2 regions of the Streptomyces sp. S4.7 genome follow, and region 2 is predicted to be linked to the other one. Evidence: predicted binding sites of a transcription regulator. Region 2 holds the regulator's gene; the other holds the start of a gene.

Region 1 (9,135 bases), 1.1 Mb from region 2:
CACTGCCGCCGGATCAGCAGCATCCGACGCCGGCACCGTGGACCTCGGACCCGCCGCCGCCCTCTCGTGCCGCGAATGCGGTGAACGCTTCGAACTCGGCCCGATCTTCGCCTGTCAGAGCTGTTTCGGCCCCCTCGAAGTGGCCTACGACCTGCCGACGGGCGATCCCGAGGAGCTGAAGAAGCGCATCGCCGCGGGCCCCGACAACATCTGGCGCTACGCCCCGCTGCTGCCCGTCCCCGCCGACGTGGCGTCGAAGCCGAACATCAACCCCGGCTTCACCAAGCTCGTCAAGGCCGACAACCTCGCCCGTGAGCTGGGTGTGACCGGCGGCCTGTACGTGAAGGACGACTCCGGCAACCCGACGCACTCCTTCAAGGACCGGGTCGTCGCCATCGCCGTCGAGGCGGCGCGCGCCTTCGGCTTCACCACGCTCTCCTGCTCCTCCACCGGCAATCTCGCGGGCGCCGTCGGCGCCGCCGCGGCCCGCGCGGGCTTCCGCTCCTGCGTGTTCATCCCGCACGACCTGGAGCAGGGCAAGGTCGTCATGGCCGCCGTCTACGGCGGTGAACTCGTCGGCATCGAGGGCAACTACGACGACGTCAACCGCTTCTGCTCGGAGCTCATCGGCGACCCGCTCGGCGAGGGCTGGGGCTTCGTCAACGTCAACCTCCGCCCGTACTACGGCGAGGGCTCGAAGACCCTCGCGTACGAGATCTGCGAGCAGCTCGGCTGGGTGCTGCCCGACCAGCTCGTCATCCCCGTGGCGTCGGGCTCGCAGCTGACGAAGATCGACAAGGGGCTCAAGGAGCTGATCGCGCTCGGCCTGGTCGAGGACAAGCCGTACAAGATCTTCGGCGCGCAGGCCGAGGGCTGTTCGCCGGTGTCCGTCGCGTTCAAGGCCGGCCACGACGTCGTACGGCCGCAGAAGCCGAACACCATCGCCAAGTCGCTGGCGATCGGCAACCCGGCCGACGGCCCTTACGTCCTGGACATCGCCCGCCGCACGGGCGGCGCCGTGGAGGACGTGAACGACGAGCAGGTCGTCGACGCGATCAAGCTGCTCGCGCGGACCGAGGGGATCTTCGCCGAGACCGCGGGCGGGGTGACCGTGGGCGTGACGCGCAAGCTCATCGAGGCGGGTCTGCTCGACCCGGCGCTCACGACGGTCGTGCTGAACACCGGTGACGGGCTCAAGACGCTGGACGCGGTCGCGCCGACGACGGGGCCGACCGCGACGATCCCGCCGAGCCTCGACGCGTTCCGCTCGGCCGGTCTGGCGCGTTGAGCACCTCACCAACCCGCTACTTCCCGGAAGGCAGAAACCGATGAGCGTGAACGTCCGTATCCCCACCATCCTCCGTACGTACACCGGCGGGAAGGCCGAGGTCGCGGCCGAGGGCACGACCCTCTCCCAGGTCATCGAGTCCCTGGAGACCAACCACCCGGGTATCGCCGCCCGCGTCCTGGACGACCAGGGCAAGCTCCGGCGCTTCGTCAACGTGTACGTGAACGACGACGACGTCCGCTTCGAGCAGGGCCTGGAGACCGTCACCCCGGACGGTGCCGGGATCTCGATCATCCCGGCGGTCGCCGGCGGCTGAACGGCACGCACGGTGAACGGTGTTGCCCCCTCCGCGAGAGAAACGGAGGGGGTAATTCCATGAGGTTGAACGCGGTACAGTTGGGGTAGCCCCGCTGCCGCCTGTGCCACGAGCATATGAGTTCGCGACAAGATGCGGTCAAAGTGTGGACGCTGTTTGCGCGGTTCCTTACGCTTTGCCCGGCCCGACTTGCCCCTGGTGGCCCGGCAATTCACCCCTTTGCGTGTTCGGCCATGCCCATAATTCTCGTCCGATTGACCTGTTGCAGAGGGCAGTTGGGCAGATACATTCAGCCGCGGTCGACGCGTTCCGGCGCGAAGTGCGGTCCCGCGGAGGGGCCAGTAATAGGGGAGTTGGGCATGGCTCAGGGCACCGTCAAGTGGTTCAACGCGGAGAAGGGCTACGGCTTCATCGCGGTCGACGGTGGTGCGGATGTTTTCGTCCACTACAGCGCGATCCAGATGGACGGCTACCGCACCCTTGAAGAAGGTCAGCGAGTTGAGTTCGAGATCTCGCAGGGCCAGAAGGGTCCGCAGGCGGACATGGTCAAGCTCGCCGTCTGATCCCGGCGCGATCGGCCAACGACGCACTCACTCACGCACGAGGGGCCCGTATCCCGGCAGGGGATACGGGCCCCTCTTGCGTGCGCGCGGGGGGCGTGCGCGAGGCGTGCGCGGGTCCTGCACGGCTCCGCGGTCACTCGGGAGTCGCTTGCACTCTCGGGGGTCGAGTGCTAATCATTGGCGTTAGCACTCTGTAGGTGAGAGTGACAACTTATGGACCGGGTCAGCGAGGCCCGAGAGCCTGTGGGGCAAGGAACCGCAGGGCTCTCAGGCCGTCCGTCGCGGGCGCGGACACGGTCCGGAGCAATCCACCCCCTGTCCGGGAGGACCACTTCACATGGCCAAGATCATCGCGTTCGACGAGGAGGCACGGCGCGGTCTCGAGCGCGGGATGAACCAGCTCGCCGACGCCGTCAAGGTCACCCTTGGCCCCAAGGGCCGAAACGTCGTCCTCGAGAAGAAGTGGGGCGCCCCCACGATCACCAACGATGGTGTCTCCATCGCCAAGGAGATCGAGCTCGAGGACCCGTACGAGAAGATCGGCGCCGAGCTGGTCAAGGAAGTCGCCAAGAAGACGGACGACGTCGCCGGTGACGGTACGACCACCGCGACCGTCCTGGCCCAGGCCCTGGTCCGCGAGGGCCTGCGCAACGTGGCCGCCGGCGCCAACCCGATGGCCCTCAAGCGCGGTATCGAGAAGGCCATCGAGGCCGTCTCCGGTGCGCTTCTCGAGCAGGCCAAGGACGTGGAGACCAAGGAGCAGATCGCTTCGACGGCCTCCATCTCCGCCGCCGACACCCAGATCGGCGAGCTCATCGCCGAGGCGATGGACAAGGTCGGCAAGGAAGGCGTCATCACCGTCGAGGAGTCGCAGACCTTCGGTCTCGAGCTCGAGCTCACCGAGGGCATGCGCTTCGACAAGGGCTACATCTCGGCGTACTTCGCCACCGACATGGAGCGTATGGAGGCGTCGCTCGACGACCCGTACATCCTGATCGTCAACTCCAAGATCGGCAGCGTCAAGGACGTTCTGCCGCTCCTGGAGAAGGTCATCCAGTCGGGCAAGCCACTGCTGATCATCGCCGAGGACGTCGAGGGCGAGGCGCTCTCCACCCTCGTCGTCAACAAGATCAAGGGCACCTTCAAGTCCGTCGCCGTCAAGGCCCCGGGCTTCGGTGACCGCCGCAAGGCGATGCTGAACGACATCGCCATCCTCACGGGCGGCACGGTCATCTCCGAGGAGGTCGGCCTCAAGCTGGAGAACGCCGGTCTCGACCTGCTGGGCCGCGCCCGCAAGGTCGTCATCACCAAGGACGAGACCACCATCGTCGACGGTGCCGGTGACAGCGAGCAGGTCGCCGGTCGCGTGAACCAGATCCGCGCCGAGATCGAGAACTCGGACTCGGACTACGACCGCGAGAAGCTCCAGGAGCGCCTCGCGAAGCTGGCCGGCGGCGTGGCCGTCATCAAGGCCGGCGCCGCGACCGAGGTCGAGCTCAAGGAGCGCAAGCACCGCATCGAGGACGCGGTGCGCAACGCCAAGGCCGCCGTCGAGGAGGGCATCGTCGCCGGTGGTGGTGTGGCTCTGCTCCAGGCTTCCTCGGTGTTCGAGAAGCTGGAGCTCGAAGGCGACGAGGCGACGGGCGCCGCTGCCGTCAAGCTCGCGCTGGAGGCCCCGCTCAAGCAGATCGCGGTCAACGCGGGTCTTGAGGGTGGCGTCATCGTCGAGAAGGTCCGCAACCTCAAGATCGGTCACGGCCTGAACGCCGCGACCGGCGAGTACGTGGACATGATCGCCGAGGGCATCATCGACCCCGCGAAGGTCACGCGCTCCGCGCTGCAGAACGCGGCGTCCATCGCCGCGCTGTTCCTCACCACCGAGGCCGTCATCGCCGACAAGCCGGAGAAGGCCGCCGCCGGCGGCGCGCCGGGCGGCATGCCGGGCGGTGACATGGACTTCTGATCCTGACGGGTCGGCGGTTCATGGCGTAGCACGCACGCAGTTGTACGAACCGAGGGCGGCACCCCCGAGAGGGGGTGCCGCCCTCGGGGCGTTCAACTGATGTAGTTCTTCAGCTCGTCGGTGTCGAGGGTGATGGCGACGGGGTCGGGGAGCGTGACGGTGGCGCCGAACGGGTGCGAGCGACGGGCCTTGTATGCGCCGTTTCGCGGGTCCGTGTAGACGACAAGCTCGTTGGAGTCGCGGTCGATGAGGAGGTAGACGGGGATGTCGGCTGCCGCGTAGCCGTCGCGCTTTTCCTTGCGGTCGCGGCTGTGGGTGTCGCCGTCGTACGAGGTCACTTCGGTGACCATGAGCACGCCGCCCGGATCGGACCACTCGCCGTGGTTGGCGAAGTGCCCGCGCGGCGCGAGGGCTCCATCAGGACGGGCTCGACCATTGCGGTACGTCTCGACCTTGAGCCCGCGCTCGCGGTACAGCCGGAGTTCCGCCCTGGACTGCATGCATTGGTCGGCGACCCACATGATGATCTCGTCGTGAGCCCCGTCCGGCACGTGCTTGACCTCCAACTTCCCATTGATGAATTCGAGCGTCACCGTCTCAGGGGTGTGGTGAGCGATCTGCTCGAACTCCTTGACGGACATCTGGGCGTGATCAGCGGTGCTGGGGGTCATGGCGTCGCCTCCTCCCGTACATCGTGCCCTGCTTCTGGCACGGGTGGGCTGAACGGTCATTCGTGAGTCCTCTCCGGTGGACGGGACGTCGCCGCGCGGGCATCGGCGGCCAATGCGCGGACTCTTTGCGGTGGCAGCGGAGCGCGGTTCGCCTGGCGTACGGGGACGGGTTCGCCACGGCAAGTGGCGCATTCGCCGAAGGCGAGCGCTTCGGGGCGGGCCGGTGCGCCGCACTTCGCGCATTCGAGGACGCGGAGCGCCGGTTTCGGGAGGCGGACCGGTTCCGGCGGGAGCTTTGAGATCAGGCGGGCGCGCGTGAAGGCCGCCGAGCAGTGGACCTCGGGTGGCAGGCCCGACGTCAGTTCGCGCAGCAGGTCTTGCTCCGTCGCCTCCCGCGCGAACCACTCCGCCGCCAGCGGTTCCAGCGCCGCGCAGTCCCTCGCGGAGAGCGCGAGGGCGGGTGCGGCGCGTCTCAGGGCCGCCAGCAGGATGTACGCGCGTGAGCGAGTGGGACGCGCGGCGGGCTCTTCCCGCAGTGACGGCGCGTTGCCTGCCGCGAACGCCGCCCACCACGCGTTGCCGCGGGGGGTACGGGAGAACCACGTACGCGTCACCCACCGCGCGCTCCCGGAGCCCCGTACATGCTCCCGGCCGATACGCAGATGGCCCGTGCGGCGCAGGCACCGGAGCGCCGTGCGGAGCGCGCACTGGCCGTACGGGAGGATTGTCGCCAGCGTCTTGACCGAGATGTCCGCGCCGTCCGGCAGCCGGTCGAGGTAGAGCGCGATCGCCGCCTCGCGGTCGGGCAGATGCGCGAAGTCGCCGGGGGCGGCGGGCTGTTGGCCGGGCGTCGAACGCTTGCCGTAGCCGGGGTTCGCCAAGGGGTGAGTGGTGGGCGAAGTCATGTGCGCGGTGCGCGCGGCAGCACTAAGCTGTGGCTCAGCCATCGGATCGCTTTCTAAGTGGGTCGATCTGTGGGCGAGGCCCTCGCAGGTGTTGGTAGCACCTGGCGGGGGCCGTCCTATGTTCGCTATCCGGAACGCTAGACCGTCGACACGCCGCGTTGCAAGCCGATCACTAAAAGTCATCCCTCTTGGTGTGCGGCTCAGTTGGGGCCGGTGAGCCGCCCGGTGGGGTAGGTAGGGAGGACCTCCTCCCATTCCCTGTGGAAAGAGGACTCGGAGCACGGGACTTGAGCTTCGGGTCGTCGCGCCGAAGATCGCCGACGGGCTGTGGGCGACGGCGAGGTACGTGACGTACGCGAGATGGCCGAGGACGGCCGATACGAGAGCGGCGGCGGCAGTCCCGTGGTCGGCCGCGATGGTGTGTACGGAGTTGTCGGTGCGGGTGATCCCGGCCGGCGAGGGAACGGTACGGGCCTTGCGGCCCTACTCCACACCGGTTCCCCGGCTCTGCGGCCGGTGCTGCGGGATCGGGCGGGAGTCCGTCGAGACGGCGACGTAGGCCAGGCCGTCGTACGCGTCCGACAGCCGGACCGGGGTGATGTCGCGGCGGTAGAACCAGCGCGTCACCAGCGCGCCGAAGGTCCGTGTCCCGTGCGTGGCCTCGACCCACTCCCGTACGGCGCGCGGCGCGTCCCCCGCGCCGGCGGGGCGCAGGTCCAGCAGATGGTCCCGCGGTGTGGCGGCGGCCAGTTGGGCCTCCACGGTGGTCGCCGGGGCCGCGCCGATGGGGTTGCCCTCGGCGGACCGGCCCGTCAGCCCGCCGACGCCGCTCCAGGGGCCCGGCCAGATGCGGTGGGCACGGAAGGAGCCCGAACCGAAGAGGAGCCCGAAGGCGTAGTACGCGTCGCCGTACCGCTCGCGCAGATGCAGTCCGAGCGGCCGGGCGCCGCCGCCGGAGCTGATGCCCTTCGCGACGTGGCCGTTGTGGCCCCAGAGCACCACCTTGGCGGCCGGGTCCGCGTCCAGGACGTCCTCGATGGCCTCCGCCATGTACCGGTCGCGTGCGGCCTGGACGGTCCGTTCCGGGTCCGGGTGCTGGGCGTTGCGCGTCACCAGATCGGCGGCCCTGACCAGGTTGCGGGCGTGCCGTACCGCCACGGCCCCGGCGGGGGTGCCGGGATCGTCGTAGCCGCGTACGTACTCCAGCAGCCTCGTGGCCTCGTGCATCAGCTTCTGCTCGGGGTCGGGGAGCGAGCCCGGATACGCGGTGGCGAGCACACCGAGAGCGGAGTGCAGGGCGGGCAGCCGGTCCGGCGCCACGCTGGTCAGGAACGCTTCGAGCACCGCGAGCGAATCCCCCGCCCGCTGCGGGTCGATGCCGACGAAGCGGACCTTCTCTCCGTCCGGACGCCCGTCGTTGTAGGCGCGGATCCACTTGATCACGGCCAGGACCTCTTCGGTCCGCCAGGTCCAGAACCCCAGCCCGGTCAGCACCCGTTCGGGGTCGCCGACACCGTCGCGTACGTACGCGTCGACGGCCGGACCGGCGGACGCGCTCGCCTCCATGGCGAGGACGGTGAAGCCCAGTTCGGTGACCAGGTACTCCAGCAGGCGGTGCTTGAGCTGGAAGAACTCACGGGTGCCGTGGGTCGACTCGCCCAGCCCCACGATCCGGACGCCGTCGAGGACCCGCTTGAGCGGCTGGAGGTCGGCGGTGGGCGCGCCGGCGGTCAGACCGCCGCTCAGGGGTACGGAGTTCTCCGACAGCCACCCCGTCACCTCGGCGGACATGGTCTCCCGATCATTCGCTGACATGCCGCCGAGGCTACAGCCGGGCCGGCTTGCCCCCCGCACCGGGAACTCGGTCCCGGCCGCGGCGCGTTACGTGCGCATAGCGCACCGGAGTTGTCCCTGTCCCCAGGTACCCCCGAAGCCCCGGAGGCCCGACACCATGTCCCTGACTCCCCCCCCCGGCTCCTCCCGCCCCACCCGCCGCGCCGTGCTCGGCGGCGCGGCGGCGGCCACGTTCGCGCTCGCCGCCACGGCGGCCGGTGCGGGTACGGCCACGGCGCACACCCGGCCCGGCCGCCCCGAGAGCCCCGGCCGCCCCGCCTGGCCCACAGGTACGGCGCACCGGGCTCCGCCGCGGGTCCGGTGCGCCCTCAGCCGGGGGACATGCCCCGTTCGACGTCGCCCGCGTGGCGCCTGCGGTACTCGGTCCCGGCCACGACGAGGTGGGGGCAGGCGTGCCGCAGGGCCTCGATCAGCGGTGCGATGTGGGCCGAGGTGATGTGCGGTGCCTGGTACGTGGTGTGGGACGCCCCGCCCACCTCCAGAAGCAGCACCATCTCGTCGGTCTCCCAGGACTCGTCGTCGTCTCCGTCGTCCACGACGGCCGGTGAGACGAGCCCGACCTGGAGCGGGCGCAACGCGGTCACCGCGTCGAGAGGGCAGGCGCGGGTACGCCCGTACCGCTGCCGCAGCACCAGCCGCCGCCCGCCTTGTGTCTCCACCCGCACCTCGATCACCGACCGCCATGTACGCACCCAGGCCGGTCCCGATATCGCGAGTCCGACGACGGTCCAGAGCCCCAGCAGGAAGGCCACCGCCGGTGCGACGAAGGAGAACAGGACCGTCAACGGCGGCAGGACGCCGACCGCGACGGCTCCCTCCTCGTAGATCCAGGGCTTCTTGTACCGAGCCCGCCAACGCAATGCCGCAGTCCTCATGCCGTTCATGAAGCCAGGCCCGGCACCCGGGGCACAAGGCCCCGGTGGACACGGATGTCAGCGCCAGGGCGCGTGGGCCAGGGTGGCCCGCCGGCGTTGGAGCGCGCCGATGACGGCTGCTGCCTCCGTACCGGCGATCGGAGGCTCGGGCCACGCCTGCGCGGTGATCTCGGTCATGGCCGAGGACCTTGGCCGTCGTTGTCGCGACGGACACGCAGCAGGTGCACGCAGGTCGCGTACAGTGCCGCCGCCGAGCCGAAGCCCGGAAGCGCCGTCCACAGGGCGGCGGTCGAGGTCAGTGGCGCCAGTACGGCCGCCGTCAGGGCCGAGACGCACATCCCCGCGCCGGTGAGGTGGTACGCGCGGACGCCGAACAGGCGGGCCAGCGGGAAGAAGTGGACGCCCACCACCACGGCGACGAACGCGGGGACCGCCTCCGTGTGGTCCGTCGCCACCAGCACGCGGGCGATCGCGAAGATGGCCACCCACTCCGCCAGTACCACCAGAGCGAAGCGCACGCCCACCTTCTTCCTGGTGTCCGCCGTCGGGTCGCCGTGCGTCGGGGCGTTCGCCGCCGCGCGGCTCCTGCGGGCGGCCAGGAACGCGAAGGTGACCGAGACGAGTGCGGCGGACGCGAACACCGCCCGGCCCGCCGTCACCGGCATGTCCGTGACACCGCACGCCGTCCAGCCGAGGCCGA
Region 2 (9,135 bases):
GCGCCGCCCGCCGCTACACCCGGCAGGCCACCATCAGCCGGATCCTGCAGCGCGGTCTGCTGCCCAGCCAGGTCGCCCGGATCCCGGGCGTCGAGAGCCACCTCGTGTACGAGCCCGCCGACGACGGAGTGGTCGGCGGCGACTTCTACGACGTCTTCCCCGCGCCGCCCGGCGGTCGCTGGTGCTTCATGCTCGGCGACGTCCAGGGCAGCGGCCCGGAGGCCGCCGTCGTCACCGGACTGGCCCGACCCTGGCTGCGGCTCCTCGCCCGCGAGGGGTACGGCGTCGGCGAAGTCCTCGACCGGCTCAACCGGCTCCTGCTGGACGACGCGATGGAGGCCGCCGAGGCCGCCGCGCTGATGGTCGCCGTCGCCGGCGGCCAGGACCTCTCCGGCGGCGAGAGCGGTCTCCCCGGCCTCAGCGACCTGGGCCCGCTCGGTGACATCCGCGACATCAAGAGCCTCGACGACGGCCGGGGCGGCGGGCTCGCCGACGGCGGCCAGTCCCGCTTCCTCTCCCTGCTCTACGGCCAGCTGGAGCCGCTCCCCGGCACCGGCGGCGGCGCCCGCTGCACACTCGCGAGCGCCGGCCACCCGCTGCCGCTGCTGCTGCGCCCCGACGGGACGGTACGGGTCGCCGCCGAGCCGCAACTGCTCCTCGGGGTCGACGAGCACGTCGCCTACGAGAGCCTCAGCTTCGACCTGGCGTCGGGGGACACGCTCCTGTGCGTCACCGACGGCGTCACCGAGCGCCGCTCCGGGCGGCTGCTCCTGGACGACGACGACGGCCTCGCCGCGATCCTGGCGGGCTGCGCGGGACTGAGCGCGCAGGGTGTCGCCGAGCGGATCAGACGCGCCGTGCACGACTTCGACCCGAGCCCGCCCTCGGACGACCTGGCGATGCTGGTGCTGCGCGCGGTGTAGGGCGCGCCGGCGCACCCGCGAGGTGCGGGACACTGGGGGCATGCCTTCCGCCCTGCCCGACGGTGACCCCATGCCCGATTCCGGCGCGCTGCCCCCGCACGCCCTTCAGGGCGCGGCCGACCGGCCGCTCGGGTTCTATCTCCACGTGCCGTACTGCGCCACCCGCTGCGGCTACTGCGACTTCAACACCTACACGGCGACCGAGCTGCGCGGCTCGGGCGGCGTGCTGGCCTCGCGCGACAACTACGCCGACACCCTGACCGACGAGGTCCGGCTCGCCCGGAAGGTCCTCGGCGACGACCCCAGGCCCGTCCGTACGGTCTTCGTCGGCGGCGGTACGCCCACGCTGCTGGCCGCGTCCGACCTCGTGCGGATGCTGGGCGCCGTACGCGAGGAGTTCGGGCTCGCCGACGACGCCGAGGTCACCACCGAGGCGAACCCGGAGTCCGTCGACCCGGCGTACCTCGCGGAGCTGCGCGAAGGCGGCTTCAACCGCGTCTCCTTCGGCATGCAGAGCGCCCGGCAGCACGTCCTGAAGGTGCTCGACCGCACGCACACCCCCGGGCGGCCCGAGGCGTGCGTGGCGGAGGCCCGCGCGGCCGGGTTCGACCATGTGAACCTCGACCTGATCTACGGCACACCCGGCGAGAGCGACGACGACTGGCGCGCCTCGCTCGCGGCGGCGGTGGGCGCCGGGCCCGACCACATCTCGGCGTACGCGCTGATCGTCGAGGAGGGCACGGGGCTGGCCCGGCGCATCCGGCGCGGCGAGGTTCCCATGACCGACGACGACGAGCACGCCGACCGCTATCTGATCGCGGACGAGACACTGGGGGCCGCCGGGTTCTCCTGGTACGAGGTGTCCAACTGGGCCACCACCGACGCCGGGCGCTGTCTGCACAACGAGCTGTACTGGCGCGGCGCGGACTGGTGGGGCGCGGGACCGGGCGCCCACAGCCACGTCGGCGGGGTCCGGTGGTGGAACGTGAAGCACCCCGGCGCGTACGCGGCGGCGCTGGCGGAGGGGCGGTCTCCGGGGGCGGGCCGGGAGGTCCTCACGGCGGAGGACCGGCGCGTCGAGCGGATCCTGCTGGAACTGCGGCTGTCGGACGGCGTGGAGCTGTCACTGCTGCGGCCGGCCGGTCTGGCGGCGGCGGGGCGGGCACGGTCCGAGGGTCTGCTGGAGGCGGGCCCGTACGGGGAGGGGCGGGCGGTGCTGACGCTGCGGGGGCGGTTGCTGGCGGATGCGGTGGTGCGGGGGCTGGTGGACTGAGGTTGCCCCTGCGGGCCGGGTTCGTCCTCAGTCGCCGGCCGGGCTTGATGGTTGCGGTTGTCGGTGGCGGTCGGGGGGCGGGGCCCTTCCGGGGCGCGGTGTCCGGGGTCTTGGTTGCGGTTGTCGGTCCCGGTCGGGGGGCGGGGTCTCCGGAGGGGTATGTCCGGACGGCGTGATTTACGGCGCGTGAGAATGCCGGTTCCCCTGAGACCAACGAGCCTTGCGCGCGCCGTAAATCACGCCGTCCGGGCATGACCCCGGAGCGGCACCCGGCCACCGGCCCGCACCAACCGAGCCCGGCCGGCGATTGAGGCCAGAACGGCCCGCACCGCGCGGACCCGGTCAGCCCACACCCGGCTCCGTGACGAAGTCGATCAGTTCCTCCACCCGCCCCAGCAACGCCGGCTCCAGGTCCCTGTACGACCGCACCGAGGCCAGGATCCGCTGCCACGCCGCACCGGTGTTTTCCGGCCAGCCCAGCTCGCGGCACACCCCCGTCTTCCAGTCCTGGCCCCGAGGGATCGTCGGCCACGCCGGGATGCCGACCGACGACGGCTTCACCGCCTGCCAGACGTCGATGTACGGGTGGCCCACGATCAGGACGTCGTCCCCCGTGACCTGCTCCGCGAGGCGGGACTCCTTCGAGCCGGGCACCAGGTGGTCGACCAGCACACCGAGGCGCGCGTCCGCCGCCGGGCCGAACTCCGCGACGATCGCCGGGAGATCGTCGATGCCCTCCAGGTACTCCACCACCACGCCCTCGATCCGCAGGTCGTCGCCCCAGACCCGCTCGACCAGCTCCGCGTCGTGCCGCCCCTCGACGTAGATGCGTCCCGCACGGGCCACCCGGGCGCGCGCCCCCGGGACGGCGACCGAGCCGGAGGCCGTGCGGGTGGGGCGGGCGGGGCCGCCGGCGGTGGGGCGGACCAGCGTGACGACCCGGCCTTCGAGCATGAATCCGCGCTCCACCAGCGGGAACACCCGGTGTTTGCCGAAGCGGTCCTCCAGGGTGACCGTCGGCCCCTCGGCGGTCTTCTCGCAGCGGATCACCGCGCCGCAGAAGCCCGTCGACACCTCCTCGACCACCAGATCCGGTTCGGCGGGCACCTCGGGCACCGGATTCGAACGCTTCCAGGGCGGGGTCAGATCGGGGCTGTAACTGCGCATCCGCCGACGATATCGGGGCCCCGCGCCACCCCGTGCGGGAACTCGCGGCCGACCGGTCACGCCGTGCCGAAACGCGCCGCCAGTTCGTCGCGCTGCGCCCGCACGAACGCCGCGTCGACGGCGGCACCGTGGCCGGGAACGTACAGCGCGTCGTCGCCGCCCAGCGCCAGCAGCCGGTCCAGCGCGGCCGGCCAGCGTGCCGGGACCGCGTCGTCGCCGGCCTGTGGTTCGCCCGACTCCTCGACCAGGTCACCGCAGAAGACGACCTCGCGTTCGCCGGGGACGAGCAGCGCGAGATCGTGGCCGGAGTGCCCCGGTCCGATATTGGCGAGAAGTACCTGCCGCCCGCCGAGATCGAGCGTCGACTCGCCGGACACCGCGTGCTGCGGCGCGACCAGTACGTCCACGGCCTCCGCGGCGTCGGCGACGTCCACCCCGTGCCGTACGGCGGAGGCGCGCAGGCTCTCGCGGTCGCGCGGGAGCAGCTCCGCCAGGCCGACCGCGCCGTACACCCGCGCACCGGAGAAGGCCGCGGTCCCCAGGACATGGTCGAAGTGGGGATGGCTGAGCGCGATGTGCGTCACGCGCCGACCGCACAGCGCCTGCGCCTGGGCGCGGATCTCGGCGCCCTCACGGAGCGTCGAGCCCGTGTCGTACAGGAGTACGGCGTCCTCACCCACGACCAGCCCGACCGTCGCATCCCAGCCAGGGAGCCTGCGTCTGCCGACTCCCGGTGCGATGCCTTCCCAGCCGTGCTCTTCCCAACGGACGTTCATACGACGACGCTATCGGTGGGGACGGCGGTGCCGCGCGCGGTAGCGTGACCGGTCGGCCTTGCTAGGGGCGTACCTCACGGCCGTACACTGGCCCGGGGAATGCTGGCACTCCAACGCACCGAGTGCCAAGCCGGATCCGAGGAACCAGAGCTGGAGGTGTGCGCGATGCTGAGCGAACGCAGGCTTGAGGTGCTGCGCGCCATCGTCCAGGACTATGTCGGCACTGAGGAGCCCGTCGGCTCCAAGGCGCTGACCGAGCGGCACAAGCTCGGTGTCTCCCCGGCCACTGTCCGTAACGACATGGCCGTCCTGGAGGACGAGGGCTTCATCGCCCAGCCCCACACGAGTGCGGGGCGTATTCCGACGGACAAGGGCTACCGGCTCTTCGTCGACCGGCTGGCGGGCGTCAAGCCCCTGTCGGCGCCGGAGCGCAGGGCCATCCAGAACTTTCTCGACAGCGCCGTCGATCTGGACGACGTGGTGGGCCGTACGGTGCGGCTGCTCGCGCAGCTGACCCGGCAGGTCGCGGTCGTGCAGTACCCCTCGCTGACGCGCTCGACGGTGCGGCACGTGGAGCTGCTCTCGCTGGCCCCCGCGCGGCTGATGCTGGTCCTGATCACCGACACCGGCCGGGTCGAGCAGCGCATGATCGACTGCCCGGTGCCGTTCGGGGACACGTCGCTGGCGGACCTGCGGGCCAGGCTCAACGCCCGGGTCGTCGGCCGCCGGTTCTCGGACGTGCCGCTGCTGGTGCAGGAGCTGCCCGAGTCCTTCGACCTGGAGGACCGGGGCACGGTGACCACGGTCCTGGCGACGCTGCTGGAGACGCTGGTCGAGGAGACCGAGGAGCGGCTGATGATCGGCGGCACCGCCAATCTGACGCGCTTCGGGCACGACTTCCCCCTGACGATCCGGCCGGTGCTGGAGGCACTTGAGGAGCAGGTCGTGCTCCTCAGGCTGCTCGGCGAGGCCGAGGACTCGGGCATGACCGTACGAATCGGGCACGAGAACGCCCACGAGGGCCTCAACTCCACGTCCGTCGTCGCGGTCGGCTACGGTTCGGGCGACGAGGCAGTCGCCAAACTCGGCGTGGTCGGACCGACCCGCATGGACTACCCCGGAACGATGGGAGCGGTACGCGCAGTGGCACGTTACGTCGGACAGATCCTGGCGGAGTCGTAAGTGGCCACGGACTACTACGCCGTACTCGGCGTACGCCGCGACGCGTCCCAGGACGAGATCAAGAAGGCATTCCGCAGGCTCGCCCGCGAGCTGCACCCGGATGTCAATCCCGATCCCAAGACGCAGGAGCGCTTCAAGGAGATCAACGCCGCCTACGAGGTGTTGTCGGACCCGCAGAAGAAGCAGGTCTACGACCTCGGCGGCGACCCGCTCTCGCAGGCGGGCGGCGGCGCGGGCGGATTCGGGGCCGGTGGCTTCGGCAACTTCTCCGACATCATGGACGCGTTCTTCGGGACGTCGCAGCAGCGTGGCCCGAGGTCGCGGACGCGGCGCGGCCAGGACGCGATGATCCGGCTGGAGATCGACCTCAACGAGGCGGCCTTCGGCACCACCAAGGACATCCAGGTCGACACGGCGGTCGTCTGTACGACCTGCTCGGGCGAGGGCGCCGCACCCGGCACCTCCGCGCAGACCTGCGACATGTGCCGCGGTCGCGGCGAGGTCTCGCAGGTCACGCGGTCCTTCCTGGGCCAGGTCATGACATCGCGGCCGTGTCCGCAGTGCCAGGGCTTCGGTACGGTCGTGCCGACCCCCTGCCCCGAGTGCGCCGGCGACGGCCGCATCCGCTCGCGCCGCACGCTCACGGTCAAGATCCCGGCGGGTGTCGACAACGGCACCCGCATCCAGCTCTCCGGTGAGGGCGAGGTCGGCCCCGGCGGCGGGCCGGCGGGCGATCTGTACGTCGAGATCCACGAATCGCCGCACGCGGTGTTCCAGCGTCGCGGCGACGATCTGCACTGCACGGTGACCATCCCGATGACGGCGGCGGCGCTGGGCACCCAGTGTCCGCTGGAGACACTGGACGGCGTCGAGGACATCGACGTCCGGCCGGGCACCCAGTCGGGCCAGTCGATCCCGCTCCACGGCCGCGGCATCACGCATCTGCGCGGGGGCGGCCGGGGCGACCTGATCGTCCATGTCGAGGTCATGACCCCGTCGAAACTCGACCCGGAGCAGGAGCGGTTGCTGCGCGAGCTGGCGAAGCTCAGGGGCGAGGAACGGCCCACCGGCCAGTTTCAACCGGGTCAACAGGGGCTTTTCTCAAGGCTGAAGGACGCGTTCAACGGCCGTTAGGGCCCGGTCCGGCCGAATCGGCGGGCGTTGCGCCCCCGATCGCCGGACGGACCGCGCATGCGGTCCGTCCGGCGATCGCGGTCCGCATTCGGCACCCCACCGGCGGCATGGCACGATGCGTGCATGTCCTCCGTGTTGACCGACATCTGCCGGTATCCGATCGTGCAGGCCCCCATGGCCGGCGGCGCGTCCTGCCCGCGGTTGGTCGCGGCCGTCGGTGACGCCGGAGGGCTCGGATTCCTCGCCGCCGGGTACAAGACCGCCGACGGTATGTACCAGGAGGTCAAACAGCTCCGGGGACTCAGCGGCAGCGCCTTCGGGATCAATCTGTTCATGCCGCAGCCGCACCACGACGACCACGCCGCCGTGGAGGTCTACCGCGATCAGCTCGCCGGTGAGGCGACCTGGTACGAGACGCCCCTCGGCGACCCCGAGGCGGGCCGTGACGACGGGTACGAGGCCAAGCTCGCGATACTCCTCGACGACCCCGTCCCTGTGGTGTCGTTCACCTTCGGCTGCCCCACGCCCACCACGCTCGACGCCTTCACCCGCGTCGGCACCCTCACCGTCGTCACGGTGACCACGCCCGAGGAGGCCCAGACCGCCGAGTGGTCCGGCGCCGACGTCGTCTGCGTCCAGGGCATCGAGGCAGGCGGCCACCAGGGCACGCACCGCGACGACCCCGCGACCGACGGCGCGGGCCTCGGGCTGCTGTCGCTCGTCACACAGGTACGCGACTCCGTGACGCTGCCGGTCATCGCGGCCGGCGGGCTCATGCGCGGCGGCCAGATCGCCGCCGTACTCGCCGCGGGCGCCGACGCCGCCCAGTTCGGCACCGCCTTCCTCGTCTGCCCGGAGTCCGGTGCCCACGCCCTCCACAAGCGCGCCATGACCGATCCGCTGTTCACCCGGACCGAGCTCACCCGCGCCTTCTCCGGCCGGCCCGCGCGGGGTCTCGTCAACCGCTTCATGCGCGAACACGGCCCCTACGCCCCGCCCGCGTACCCCGCGGTGCACCACCTCACCGCCGGGCTGCGCAAGGCCGCCGCCAAGGTCGGCGACCCCCAGGGCATGGCCCTGTGGGCCGGCCAGGGCCACCGGATGGCCCGCGATCTGCCCGCCGGGCGGCTCGTCGAGGTCCTCGCCGACGAACTCGAAGCCGCCCGCGCCTCGTTGACCCCGGGAAACACCTCATGACCGCACCTGTCTTCGTCGTCGACACCGCCGAGACCCTGCGGCCCGGCACCGTCACGCTGGACGGCCCCGAGGGCCGCCACGCGGTCTCCGTAAGGAGGCTGCGCGTCGGTGAGGAGGTCGTCCTGACCGACGGCGCCGGGACCGGCGCACACGGGACGGTCGCGGCCGTCCACGGCAAGGACCGGCTGGAGGTGGCCGTCACCGGCGTACGGACCGAGGACCGGCACGCGCCGCGCATCACCGTCGTGCAGGCCCTGCCCAAGGGCGACCGGGGCGAGGTGTCCGTCGAGACGATGACCGAGACCGGCGTCGACGCGATCGTGCCCTGGCAGGCCGCCCGCTGCATCACCCAGTGGAGGGGCGAGCGGGGCGCGAAGGCCCTGGCCAAGTGGCGCGCCACCGCCCGCGAGGCGGGCAAGCAGTCCCGCAGGCTCCGCTTCCCCGAGGTCGCGGAGGCGGTGTCCTCCAAAGAGGTCGCGGTCCTCCTCGGGGCCGCCGACTTCGCCGCCGTCCTGCACGAGGACGGCAGCGAACCGCTGGCCACCGCCGAACTCCCGGACGCCGGAAGCATCGTGCTGGTCGTCGGACCCGAGGGCGGCGTCTCCCCGGACGAGTTGGCGCTGTTCGCGAACGCCGGGGCCGCCCCGTACCGGCTCGGCCGCACCGTACTGCGCACCTCCACCGCCGGCACGGCCGCCTGCGCGCTGCTCCTGGGCCGCACCGGCCGCTGGTCCTGATCGCCGGGCGGACACCTCCCGGCGCCGACGGGCGGATAGCATGCCTCCGTACGGAAGCGACCAGGCACGACCGGCCGACCGACGCGAGGAGACCCGGACCATGGCGGGAGAACGACAGGCCGACTGCCTGTTCTGCAAGATCGTCGCCGGGGAGGTGCCCGCCACCGTCGTGCGTGAGACGGACACCACCATGGCCTTCAGGGACATTAACCCGCAGGCCCCCACCCATGTGCTGGTGATCCCCAAGGTCCACTACCCGGACGCGGCGTCGCTCGCAGCCGCCGAGCCGCAGATCGCCGCCGACATCCTGCGCGAGTCCGCCGAGGTCGCCGCCGAGGACAAGACCGTCGGCAGCGGCTACCGGATCGTCTTCAACACCGGCAGCGGCGCCGGCCAGACCGTCTTCCACGCCCACGCACACGTACTGGGCGGACGCGGCCTCAACTGGCCCCCCGGGTAGGCGGCCGACACCGTGTCCGTACGAGAGCTCGTCGTCCTCGGCACCGCCAGCCAGGTCCCCACCCGGCACCGCAACCACAACGGCTATCTGCTGCGCTGGGACGGCGAGGGCATCCTCTTCGACCCGGGCGACGGCACCCAGCGCCAGATGGCGCGCGCCTCGGTCGCCGCGTACGACATCAACCGGATCTGCGTCACGCACTTCCACGGCGACCACTCGCTCGGCCTCGCCGGAGTGATCCAGCGCATCAACCTGGACGGCGTCCCGCACGAGGTCACCGCGCACT

The links. Region 2 encodes HrcA, which represses chaperone genes, less so after heat shock. Its sites were predicted from a motif close to TTNGCACTCNGNNNNNCNGAGTGCNAA; they were not measured.
Region 1: the regulator HrcA is predicted to act here: its motif matches at 2,351-2,377, upstream of groL (chaperonin GroEL).

The regions. Positions count from the first base shown of each region.
Region 1 covers NZ_CP048397.1:3,310,841-3,319,975, reverse strand. Annotated here, with positions in the region: gene thrC (threonine synthase) at 1-1,288, shown strand, start outside; gene SSPS47_RS14485 (ubiquitin-like small modifier protein 1) at 1,329-1,604, shown strand; gene SSPS47_RS14480 (cold-shock protein) at 1,964-2,167, shown strand; gene groL (chaperonin GroEL) at 2,505-4,130, shown strand; gene SSPS47_RS14470 (Uma2 family endonuclease) at 4,223-4,801, opposite strand; gene SSPS47_RS14465 (hypothetical protein) at 4,858-5,682, opposite strand; gene SSPS47_RS14460 (erythromycin esterase family protein) at 6,190-7,521, opposite strand; gene SSPS47_RS14455 (hypothetical protein) at 7,869-8,435, opposite strand; gene SSPS47_RS14450 (hypothetical protein) at 8,609-9,135, opposite strand, start outside.
Region 2 covers NZ_CP048397.1:2,185,799-2,194,933, reverse strand. Annotated here, with positions in the region: gene SSPS47_RS09700 (SpoIIE family protein phosphatase) at 1-923, shown strand, start outside; gene hemW (radical SAM family heme chaperone HemW) at 964-2,196, shown strand; gene SSPS47_RS09690 (DUF3097 domain-containing protein) at 2,539-3,363, opposite strand; gene SSPS47_RS09685 (MBL fold metallo-hydrolase) at 3,420-4,139, opposite strand; gene hrcA (heat-inducible transcriptional repressor HrcA) at 4,305-5,321, shown strand; gene dnaJ (molecular chaperone DnaJ) at 5,322-6,455, shown strand; gene SSPS47_RS09670 (nitronate monooxygenase) at 6,579-7,652, shown strand; gene SSPS47_RS09665 (16S rRNA (uracil(1498)-N(3))-methyltransferase) at 7,649-8,389, shown strand; gene SSPS47_RS09660 (histidine triad nucleotide-binding protein) at 8,490-8,849, shown strand; gene SSPS47_RS09655 (ribonuclease Z) at 8,862-9,135, shown strand, end outside.